DNA from 3 places in the Microbispora rosea genome. Region 1 is predicted to be linked to each of the others. Evidence: riboswitches for the same ligand, from Rfam matches in the RefSeq annotation. Region 1 holds a riboswitch; each other region holds the start of a gene.
What was found. Region 1 has a riboswitch for cyclic di-AMP ahead of ACIBK1_RS06100 (C40 family peptidase). Riboswitches for the same ligand answer to the same signal wherever they lie in the genome.
Positions count from the first base shown of each region.

Region 1 (3,262 bases):
CCGGGGCGAGGCGCGGCCGAGAGGGTGAACGGGATGTCCAGGGCTGCGACGAGTCCGTTCAGGACCTTGGCCGCGCGGCGGATGGAAGAGGCCGGGTTGGTCGCACTGGCCTCGACGATGCCGGCCTGAAGGTCGGCGAACACCACGTGGACGGAGGCGGGGTTCAGCATCGTTCTGACTCCAAATCGTTCAGAGGTTGAATCGTTTAAGGACGGTAGCATTGAAGGCATGAACGATGTCAAGCTGACCTCGACGCTGGCCTTCCGGCTCGGCACGCTGGGGGCCGTTGTGACCGAGCGGTTCTCGGCGCGCCTGGCCGGCCACGGCCTCAAGCCCAAGCACATAGGACTGCTGACGGTGCTGGAGTCCGGAACGGCGACCTCTCAGCTCGACATCGCCAAGCTCATGAACGTGGCGCCCAGCCTGGTGGTGTCGCTCGCCGACCGCCTGGAGGAGCTCGGCGCCATACAGCGCGAACGCGACCCTTCGGACCGGCGCAGGCAGACGCTCGCACTCACCGAAGAGGGCCGGGAGCTGCTGGCCACCTGCACCGCGGCGGCGGCCGAACTCGACAGCGAACTGACCGACGGCCTCGACCCCGAGGAGACCGAGGCACTGCGGAGCGTTCTGCTCACGCTGGCCCGCCGCAACGGCCTGCCCGCCGACTAGCGGGCGGCTAGCGGCGCATCCACGGACCGCGACCGGGTCCGGTCACCGGTCGTTGTGCATATGCCGGGCCGACGCCGTCCGGGCCCTCGCCCCCTTGTCCGCGACGCCACGAGGCCGCGACGGCGGGCACGCGTTTGCACTGCGGTGAGCACCCCGCCTTGCTGTGCAGCTCATACAGGCGCGCCCCCCTGCGACCGGAAGATCCCGGCAAGTGTGACGAGCGCCACATTTTGCATTCAGAGCCGCCCTGACCTGCGGTTTCGCGCTTTTGATCCTTTTTATACGGTCATTACCCTTTTCATGCCCTTTGCGGCGATATGGGCTGCTTGGTAGTTTCCTTGCCCTGCGGTGGGGTCCGCGTGACGCCGCCGTGACGAACCCGGCCCGGCCGGGTTCGACCATCCACTGTCGCCGTCGCCACGTCCTCTCCGCCCCCCTGGGCGACGGTGATGCCGAATCCGTGCAGCAAGGAGGCTCGGAGCCGGGGAACCAATCGACCTTCGACGAAGGTCTGGGGTGAATCGGCGCGCCAGCGCCGTAGGGCAACTTCCCTGCCCGAATCCGTCAGCTAACCCGGTAGGCGCAAGCGGAAGACCAAAGGGAGAGATCCCCTGTCCACCAACTCCACCACTCTGCTCCACATCGCCTGCGTCACGCTCAGTAGCGCGGCGCTCACCGCGTCCGCGGGAGCATTGAGCGCACTCCCCGCAGCCGCCGCGCCGACACCGGCGACGGCCCCGCCCCCGGCCTCGACGATCATCCCGCCCGAGCCCGCCGCCACGGCGACCACCCCGTACAACCGCGAGGCTCCCCTGACGTCCACGGCGGACGACTCCGCCACCACGAAGCTCACCAAGTCGGCCCTTCAGCAGCAGAAGGCCGAGCGCGCCATCGAGGTGGCGAAGAAGCAACTCGGCGATCCGTACATATGGGGCGCCACGGGCCCACGGGCGTTCGACTGCTCCGGGCTGGTCCAGTTCGCCTGGCGCAAGGCCGGCGTCAAGCTCCCGCGTACGACGTGGTCGATGCTCAACGCCGCCAAGAAGAAGGTCTCCCTGCCGCACCTCAAGCCCGGCGACCTCATCTTCACCAGTGGCGGCGGCCACGTGGGCATGTACATCGGGCACAAGAAGGTGATCAGCGCCCCCCACAGCGGCGCGGTGGTCAGCATCGACAAGCTCGACTCCTACTGGAGAGGCAGCTTCCTCACCGCCGTACGCCCCGGCGTCTGACCTGGGAATCCTCCGTGGAGATGCCCCGAAGCGCGCCGTCGGGGCGTCTCCACCGGAGGCCGGCCGCGGGCCGGAGGCTACGCGTCCTCCACGATGAGGCGCTGGAGCAGGGCCAGCAGCGTCGCGCGGTCTACGTCCGTCAAGGCGGTGTAGCACCTGGCGAGCACCTCGTCGGCGACCTTGTGCCCGGCTTCCAGGACCCGCTCGCCGGAAGAGGTGAGATGGTGCTCGATGCGCCGGCCGCGCCCGGGCCTGCGCTCGATCCATCCCTGGGCCACCAGCCGACCGGCGAGGGCCCCGAATGCCTGCTCGGTCTGGAACGTCGCCGCGGCCAGTTCCCGGGCCGACGCCCCGGGAGAACGGCTGATCGCTCGGAGGGCGTCCCACTGGGCGAGCGTCGCGCCGACCGCCGACAGCCCGCCCTCCAGGGCCCGGTGCTGCCGATATTGGACCTGCTTGACCGCTCGCCCGAGTTGTTGCAGATCACTACGCACGAGACGAGTGTAGTACGAAAACTAAGCTAGTTTAAATAAGCTTCTTTAGTTATGCTGCGGCCATGGACACCATCCCGCTCTATGACGATCTGTCCCTCCACGTGTCGGAGGCCGGAACCGGCAGACCGGCCCTGATCCTGCACGGCGGCGGCGGCCCCGCCACGGTCGCCGGGCTCGCCGGGCACCTCTCCCGGACGACACACACCGTCACGCCCGTGCACCCCGGCTGGGACGGCGCCCACCGCCCCCCATGGCTCACCGGCATAGACGACCTCGCCCTGACCTACCTGCACTGTCTGCATCGCCTGGGACTGCGCGACGTCCTCGTCGTCGGCTCCTCCCTCGGCGGCTGGACCGCCGCCGAGATGGCCGTACGCGACACGGCGGGCGTCATCACCGGGCTGGTGCTGATCGACGCCGTCGGCGTGGACGTGCCCGGCGAGCCGATCCGCGACTTCTTCTCCCTGGACGCCCGCGGCGTCGCCGAATACGCCTGGCACGACTCGCAGCGCTTCTACGTCGACCCGGCCGGCGTCCCCGCCGACCAACTCGCGCGCCGGGCAGCCGACATGGCCACCATGCGCACGCTGGCGGGCGACCCCTACATGCACGATCCCAAGCTGCTCCGCCGGCTGCGGCACCTCGACGTGCCCGCTCTCCTGCTGTGGGGGGAAAGCGACCGGATCGTCACGCCCGCCTACGGCGCCGCCTACGCCGACGCCTTCCGGAACGGCCGGCTGGAGGTGATCCCCGAGGCCGGTCACCTCCCGCACATCGAACAGCCGGCGGCCACCTTCGCCGCCATCGACCGTTTTCTGCACGCGGCCGCGACCGGTTCCCCGGCGGCCACGGCATAGCCCACCGTCA
Region 1 is NZ_JBITJO010000001.1:1,249,254-1,252,515, reverse strand. Features, by position in the region: gene ACIBK1_RS06110 (isochorismatase family protein) at 1-170, opposite strand, end outside; gene ACIBK1_RS06105 (MarR family winged helix-turn-helix transcriptional regulator) at 229-669, shown strand; cyclic di-AMP (ydaO/yuaA leader) riboswitch at 1,110-1,267, shown strand; gene ACIBK1_RS06100 (C40 family peptidase) at 1,362-1,901, shown strand; gene ACIBK1_RS06095 (MarR family winged helix-turn-helix transcriptional regulator) at 1,979-2,395, opposite strand; gene ACIBK1_RS06090 (alpha/beta fold hydrolase) at 2,458-3,252, shown strand; gene ACIBK1_RS06085 (helix-turn-helix transcriptional regulator) at 3,260-3,262, opposite strand, start outside.

Region 2 (3,262 bases), on a different contig from region 1:
CGAGCGGATCGTCCGGGCCGAGCGCGACGGGTGGATCCCGCTGGCCGCGCACTCACCCGCGCGAGTCCCCGCGTGGATGGCACGCAAGCGGGAGCAGATCGAGGACCCGCGCCTCGTCGACTTCTACCTCACCCTGAGCCAGGCCCTCGACCGGGCCGACGACGACCCGCGGCTGGTCGAACTGGCCGACAGGCTGGCCGCCTACCTTACGGATATGGCCGACGAGCGGGGCGAGGACTACGTCGACGACACCGAGATGGCGTCACCGCTTGTCACGCTGATGGACAGGCTGGCGTTCGACACGGTGCCGCCGGCGCGCCGGCTGATCGAGCTGCTGGAGCAGCGCGGCTGGACGGGCTGGACCAAACTCGCGCGCGTGGCCCCCAGATGCAGGCCGGTCTCCCGGGGCGCGGCTCCCCGGTAGCGCCGGCCCGGAGGCGGCGCGCACGGCTCACGGACGGGCGTCGTCCCGGAGGCGGCGCTCCCGCTTTCCACGCGCGAGTTCGGTGCCCAGGGCGTCCAGGCGCTGGTTCCAGAAGCGGCGGAAGTGGTCGAGCCAGGTGTCGACCTCGTGGAGCGGCGCGGGGTCGACGGCGTACAGGCGCCTGGTGCCCTCGGCCCGGACCGTCGCGAAGCCGCTCTCCCGCAGCACGCGCAGGTGCTGGGACACCCCCGGCTGGGAGATCCCGAACTCCTCCTGCACGATCGCGCCGATCTCCCCGGCGGGGCGCTCGCCCTCCGCGAGAAGTTCCAGGATCCGGCGGCGCACCGGATCGCCGAGGACGTCGAACGCGTGCATGCCGCCAGGCTCGCAGCTCACGCTTGTACCGGTCAATTCGGCAGGTGCCGGGCGCTCCCGGGTGAGACGGCGAAGCGCGCCGGGATCACCGGCGCGCCTCGGAGCTGTCGTGCCTCAGGAGGAGGCGGAGGCGGAGACGTCCCCGGGGTACATCGGGTAGCCGTAGCCCGCCACCTGCGAGGTGGGACGGGTGCGGACCTCGACGGCGCCACCGTCGCCCGTGTTGCCCTCGATAGTCTGGATCGTTCCGTTGCCGTTGTCCTTGACGACGAACCCGACGTGCTGGATGTCGTCGATGTCCTCGCTGCCGCTCCAGCTGAAGAACACCACCGCGCCCGGCTTGGGCGTGTGGCCCCAGCGGCCGTGGTCGGCGAACCACTGGGCGTGCTCCACGGTGTAGGCGTCGGAGCCCATCACCGGTCCGATGCCGAGCTGCTGGCCCACCCAGGAGACGAACATGTCGCACCAGGGGGCGTTGAGGTAGTCGGTGAGCGCGCCGCCGTCGCGGGCGAGGGTCTCGCGGGCGCGGGGCGTGGACATGTACCAATGCTGGAACTTGGTGCCGCCGCCCTTGGCGTTCTCGCTGATCCCGACCTGGCTCCTGGCCAGTTTCAGCACGTCCATCGAGCTGATCTTGGGCAGCCGGGAGGCGGTCTCGGCCATGGACTGCGCGGCGGCCGAGCCCTTGCCGGTCGCCGGGTTGTCCGCGTGCGCAGCCGGCGACGCGATCAGCAGGGCCGAGGCGAGGGCCCCGCCGGCGACGGCAGCGCGAACACAGGTGTTGAGGACGTGCATGGTGGGGCGTACTCCCTTGCTTCCATGCCGCCTACCGGGTTAGCTGACGGGTTCGGGCTGGAAGTCGCCCTACGGCACGCATGCCGATTCACCCCAGGAGAGGTGGGTCCCCGGCTCCGCGCGGACGCGGACTCGGCGGCCGGGCGGCAGACCGGGATCGGCCGGCCGCTTCGGTCTGAGGAGGGCTTCTTGACCATTGAGATGAGCAAGTGCACCCTGAGCTGCCTAAAAGGTAATAGACCAGGTCAGACCGGTCAAGTTAGAACAACACACATTTTACTGTGCAGTAGGCGGCAAACCGGGCGTCGCCGGGTAGCGGCGCATGGGGATCAAGGGAGGACCCGGCTCACCGCGGCAGGCGTACGGTCACCGCCAGGCCGCCCTCCGGCCGGGCCAGCGCCTCCACCTCGCCGCCGTGGGCCACGGCGATGGCCCGGACGATGGACAGGCCCAGCCCCGCCCCGCGGGCGGAGCGGACGCGGTCGCCGCCGAGCCGTCGGAACGGCTCGAACAGGTCGTCCACCTCGTACGGCGGAACGGGGGGCCCGGTGTTCTCCACCGTCACGCTCACCCCGGCCTCGTCCTCCCGCAACCGGACCCAGACCTCCCCGTCCCGCAGGTTGTACTTGATCGCGTTCTCCAGCAGGTTGAACAGGCAGCGTTCGAGGAACAGCGGATCTCCGTGCGCCACCGCCGGGCGCAGGTCCTCGTGCACGACCACCTTCCCGCGGCGCGGCTGCAGGTCGATCTGCTCCATCGCCGTACGGACGACCTGCCGCAGGTCGATCGGCTTGCGCGCGGTCACCTCCTGCTCCGACTGCGCCAGCATGAGCAGGCCCTCGATCAGCCGTTCGTACCTCGCGTTGGTGCCGAGCAGCGCGCGGGCCAGCGCCTTCAGGTCCTCCGACGCCGCCGGCTCCTCCAGCGACACCTCCAGGACCGTACGGTTGATCGCCAGCGGGGTGCGCAGCTCGTGGGAGGCGTTGGCGATGAACCGGCGCTGGGCGTCGAACACCCGGTGCAGCCGGTCGAGCATCGCGTCGAAGGTGTCGGCGAGCCGCTTGACCTCGTCCTGCGGGCCGCGCAGCGCGATGCGCTCGTGCAGCGTGCTCTCCGACAGGCGCTGCGCGGTCTCGGTCACCCGGTCGAGCGGGCGCAGCGCACGGTCGGCCACCAGGTAGCCCAGCACCACCGCGACGACCCCGACCAGGACCATGACGACCACCGACGAGCGGAGCACGTCGCTCAGCACGTCGGCCGCCCCCTGCTCGACGTTGGTGCGCACCCGCTGGGCGAGCATGTCGCCGTCGGGCAGCGTCGTTCCCATGACGGCCCCAGGGGTGCCGATGCCGGTCACCTTCGACGCCACCGCCACCACGAACCGCTGGTTGAGCGCCCGCGCCGTCAGCAGGTGGGTGAACCACAGCAGCACCGACCCCGCCAGGAAGAACAACCCGCCGTACAGCAGGGTGAGCCGCATCCGCAGGCCGAGCCTGCTCCACAGGGACAGGGCACGGGTCACAGCCGATACCCCCGGCCCGGCACGTTCTCGATCACCGGCGGCTCGCCCAGCTTGCGGCGCAGCGAAGTGAGCGTGACGCGCAGCACGCCCGTGCCGGCGTCGGCGTGCTCGTCCCAGACGTTCGCGCGCAGCCGGGCCGAGGTCAC
Region 2 is NZ_JBITJO010000003.1:1,074,680-1,077,941, reverse strand. Features, by position in the region: gene ACIBK1_RS17270 (MerR family transcriptional regulator) at 1-424, shown strand, start outside; gene ACIBK1_RS17265 (ArsR/SmtB family transcription factor) at 452-799, opposite strand; gene ACIBK1_RS17260 (CHAP domain-containing protein) at 914-1,594, opposite strand; cyclic di-AMP (ydaO/yuaA leader) riboswitch at 1,609-1,742, opposite strand; gene ACIBK1_RS17255 (sensor histidine kinase) at 1,941-3,116, opposite strand; gene ACIBK1_RS17250 (response regulator transcription factor) at 3,113-3,262, opposite strand, start outside.
Region 2: another riboswitch for cyclic di-AMP. It lies ahead of ACIBK1_RS17260 (CHAP domain-containing protein); the one in region 1 lies ahead of ACIBK1_RS06100 (C40 family peptidase).

Region 3 (3,262 bases), on a different contig from region 1:
GGCCCGAGCGCAGCGCGCGGTCGCATTGTGGGGTTCGCAGTTCCGTGTCATGTCAATGCCGCTGGACCATTGGCGGAATGCGGCTTTGCCTGACCTCGCCAAGGACGACTTCCGGGTCGGGATCAACTGGAGCGGACAGCGGCTGACTGGTTGGGACTTCACTGTCGATGAGGTGCTGAATCGGCTGGCTCATGCGCTTGGCGAGCCACCGTACGAGCGATAGGGGTCTACGCGGCGACGGAGGTGCAACCCCGGCCGGACTCCCCCAGCCCCCGATAGCTGCCCACATTCGCGACTGCCGCCCCGGGTTCTGTCAACTGGTGCTTCGCGTGTACATGTTCCCGGTGACCTTCCGCGCGCGCTGGTCGTCCTACCTGCACAGCGCCGGTTGACAGGTTCCGGGTGCCGCGAATACTCGGGCAGCGGGGGCGGGGGGACCCTGCACCCTTCCAGCTCAGCCAGCTACGGCCGAAGTCGGAACGGCCGTTCTTCCCCCGAAGCCGGGAGCGCGCCCGCCGGAGGCATCACCACGTGCGGCCTGGCACCAGGTCGGCACTTCCAGCTCAGCCTGACGCCCCTGTGAGCGGACTTGTACTGTCGCCTGGCGGCCCATCGACTCGTCCGCGCCAGCCGTCCGGCGTTCTTTGCGCGCTGTCCGCCGGGAGCGCCAGCGGGAGGCGGCGGCGTGCGCCGTGACGGCGGCGCGTGCGGCCCGGTTAGGGCCGCCTTGATGCCCTCCAGCGAGGATCTGATGCGTGCGGCCATCGGGAGCGCCTGGGCCAAGGGGCCGGCAGACGGCTTAAGTGCCCTCAATGTGCCCTGACCCGTCCTGCCGGGATCGAACATGCAGGTAGACGGCTTGCGGGCCTAGTACATCGAGATGTGCACGTGGTCGTAGTGGTTGGCGGTGATCCCGCCGCGGTCGGACATGGTCCGCCAGCCCGGATGGCCGAGGTTGTAGATGCGCTGCTGCCAGATCACGTACATCACGCCGAGTTTCGGCCCGTTCTTGATGGCCCAGGCGGCCAGGCTGTCGCCGAGGGCCTTCATCTCGGGGGAGGGCATGGCGCCGCCCGAGCTCATCATGAAGTCGCAGGCGCGCCCGAGGGGATGCTCACCGCTGTTCTCCGCCCGGTAGCAGCCCACCGGAAACTGCAGGGTGAAGTGGCTTTCGACCTCGCCGCGCATGAATCTCATCCGGGGCGTGATGTTGTCGGTGCCGCTGGGGAGCTCGGGCGCCCACGACCCGCCCGCGCGCTTTCCCGGCGCGATCGGGATCAGCGCGTCGAGCTTGTCCTTGATCTCGTCGATCAGATCCTCGGCGTCCTCGCGCTGACCGGCGACCTCGGCGGCCTGCGCCTTGAGCTGCGCGGTCAGCGTCTTGGCGGCGTCCGCGGCCCGTTGCCGCTCGTCGCGGACCAGGTCGAAGTGCGCGAGCCTGGCGGCCTGCTCCTCTTTGAGCTGGTAGTTGAGCGCGGCGGTGTTCATGTCGGGCAGCGCCATCGCGCTCTCGGTCTGGTAGCGCAGCCCGGCCATCTGCCGTACGGCGTCGCTGGCGGCCTTGTAGTCGGCCTCGGCCTTGGCCAGCCGGCCGCGGGCCGCCTTCTCCTCCACGCCGGCCTTGGCGAGGGCGACGCGTTTGGCGTTGTAGTCGCCGATCAGCCGGTCGACCTTCTTCCGCAGGTCCGCCAGCTCCTTCTTGAGCTGTTTCTCCGTCGGTTTGGGATCGGCCACACCCGGCGCCGCCGTGCCGAACACGAGGACGGCGGAGGCGAGCACGCCGACAGCCAGGGGGAACGCGCGGGGCAGAGCCCACTCCTCTCCATCTGCCGACCGGGTTAGCTGACGGGTTCGGGCTGGAGAAGCCCGGGCAGGTCACTGCCTTGACCCCAGGTGCGTGATTGGGTCCCCGGCTCCCGGGCGGGGCGCCCGGGATTAGGCGTACCGGTTGTGACGGCCGGTGTCAGGGATACTAGTGGTAAAGAAACGGTGACTGCCACCAAAGCCGCAACCAACCGGAGATCAAGCCGTTATCGCCTCGCGTAGCATCCGGGCGGCCTCCTCCGGCAGCACGTCGTTGACGAACGCGCCCATGGCCGACTCCGATCCGGCCAGGTACTTCAGCTTGTTCGGCGCGCGCCGGATCGTGAAGAGCTGCAGGTGGAGGTAGGCGAGGTCGCGCCGGTAGGAGACGGGGGCCTGGTGCCAGGCCGCGACGTACGGCATGACGACGCCGAACAGCCCGTCCAGCCGGCGCAGCACCTCGATGTAGAGCGGCGCGAACGCGGCCCGCTCCTCGGGCGACAGCGCCGGGATGTCGGGCACCCGGCGGTGCGGGTAGACGTGCACCTCGAACGGGTAGCGCGCGGCGGCCGGGACGAAGGCCGTCCAATGCTCGTTGGCGGCCACCACCCGGGGGCCCCTCCGCTCGGCGGCCAGGACGTCCGCGAACAGGTTGCCGCCCTGGTGGCGGGCGGCGGCGTCCAGCATCTGCCGGGTACGCGGCGTGACGTACGGATAGGCGTAGATCTGCCCGTGGGGGTGCGGCAGCGTGATGCCGATCTCGGCGCCGCGGTTCTCGAAGCAGAAGACCTGCTCCACGCCGGGCAGCGCGGACAGCTCCGCCGTGCGGTCGGCCCACGCCTCGACGACCAGCTCGGCCTGCGCGTCGCTCAGCGAGCTGAACGACGCGTCGTGGTCGGAGGTGAAGCAGACCACCTCGCACCGCCCGATCCCCGGCCGCACCTCGCTCAGCCCGCCCACCTGCTCGTACGCGCCGGTGTTGAAGCTGAACGACGGGAAGCGGTTCTCGAACACCGCCACCTCGTACGGCGAGGGGATCTCCGAGCCGGGATGGCCCGGGCAGAGCGGGCACTCCGCCGCGGACGGCAGGTGCGTGCGCGTCTGGCGATGCCGGGCGACGGCCACCCACTCGTCCATCAGGGGGTCGTAGCGCAGCTCGGAGGCGAGCGGGCGCGGCGGCAGGTCCCTGGTGTCGACGGCGCTGTGGTCGGCGTCGTCGCGCCGGTCGAAATAGATGAGCTCACGGCCGTCGGCGAGATGGGTGATGGTGCGCTTCACAGAGCGGTCTCCAGCTTCACGGTGCGGTGTCCCGGGTCAGAGCGGGCTTACAGGGGTCCGGGGACAGGCGGCCTTCCAGAGGTCCGGCGTCACAGCGCGGTCTCCATCTCGGTTTCCCCGGAGGGGTCGGCGAGGAGGAGCTCGCCGGCGTGCTCCGACAGTGCGGCGCGCGCCTCCTCCG
Region 3 is NZ_JBITJO010000016.1:20,926-24,187, reverse strand. Features, by position in the region: gene ACIBK1_RS38300 (DUF2750 domain-containing protein) at 1-223, shown strand, start outside; gene ACIBK1_RS38295 (coiled-coil domain-containing protein) at 868-1,779, opposite strand; cyclic di-AMP (ydaO/yuaA leader) riboswitch at 1,814-1,952, opposite strand; gene galT (galactose-1-phosphate uridylyltransferase) at 2,023-3,081, opposite strand; gene ACIBK1_RS38285 (DeoR/GlpR family DNA-binding transcription regulator) at 3,171-3,262, opposite strand, start outside.
Region 3: another riboswitch for cyclic di-AMP. It lies ahead of ACIBK1_RS38295 (coiled-coil domain-containing protein); the one in region 1 lies ahead of ACIBK1_RS06100 (C40 family peptidase).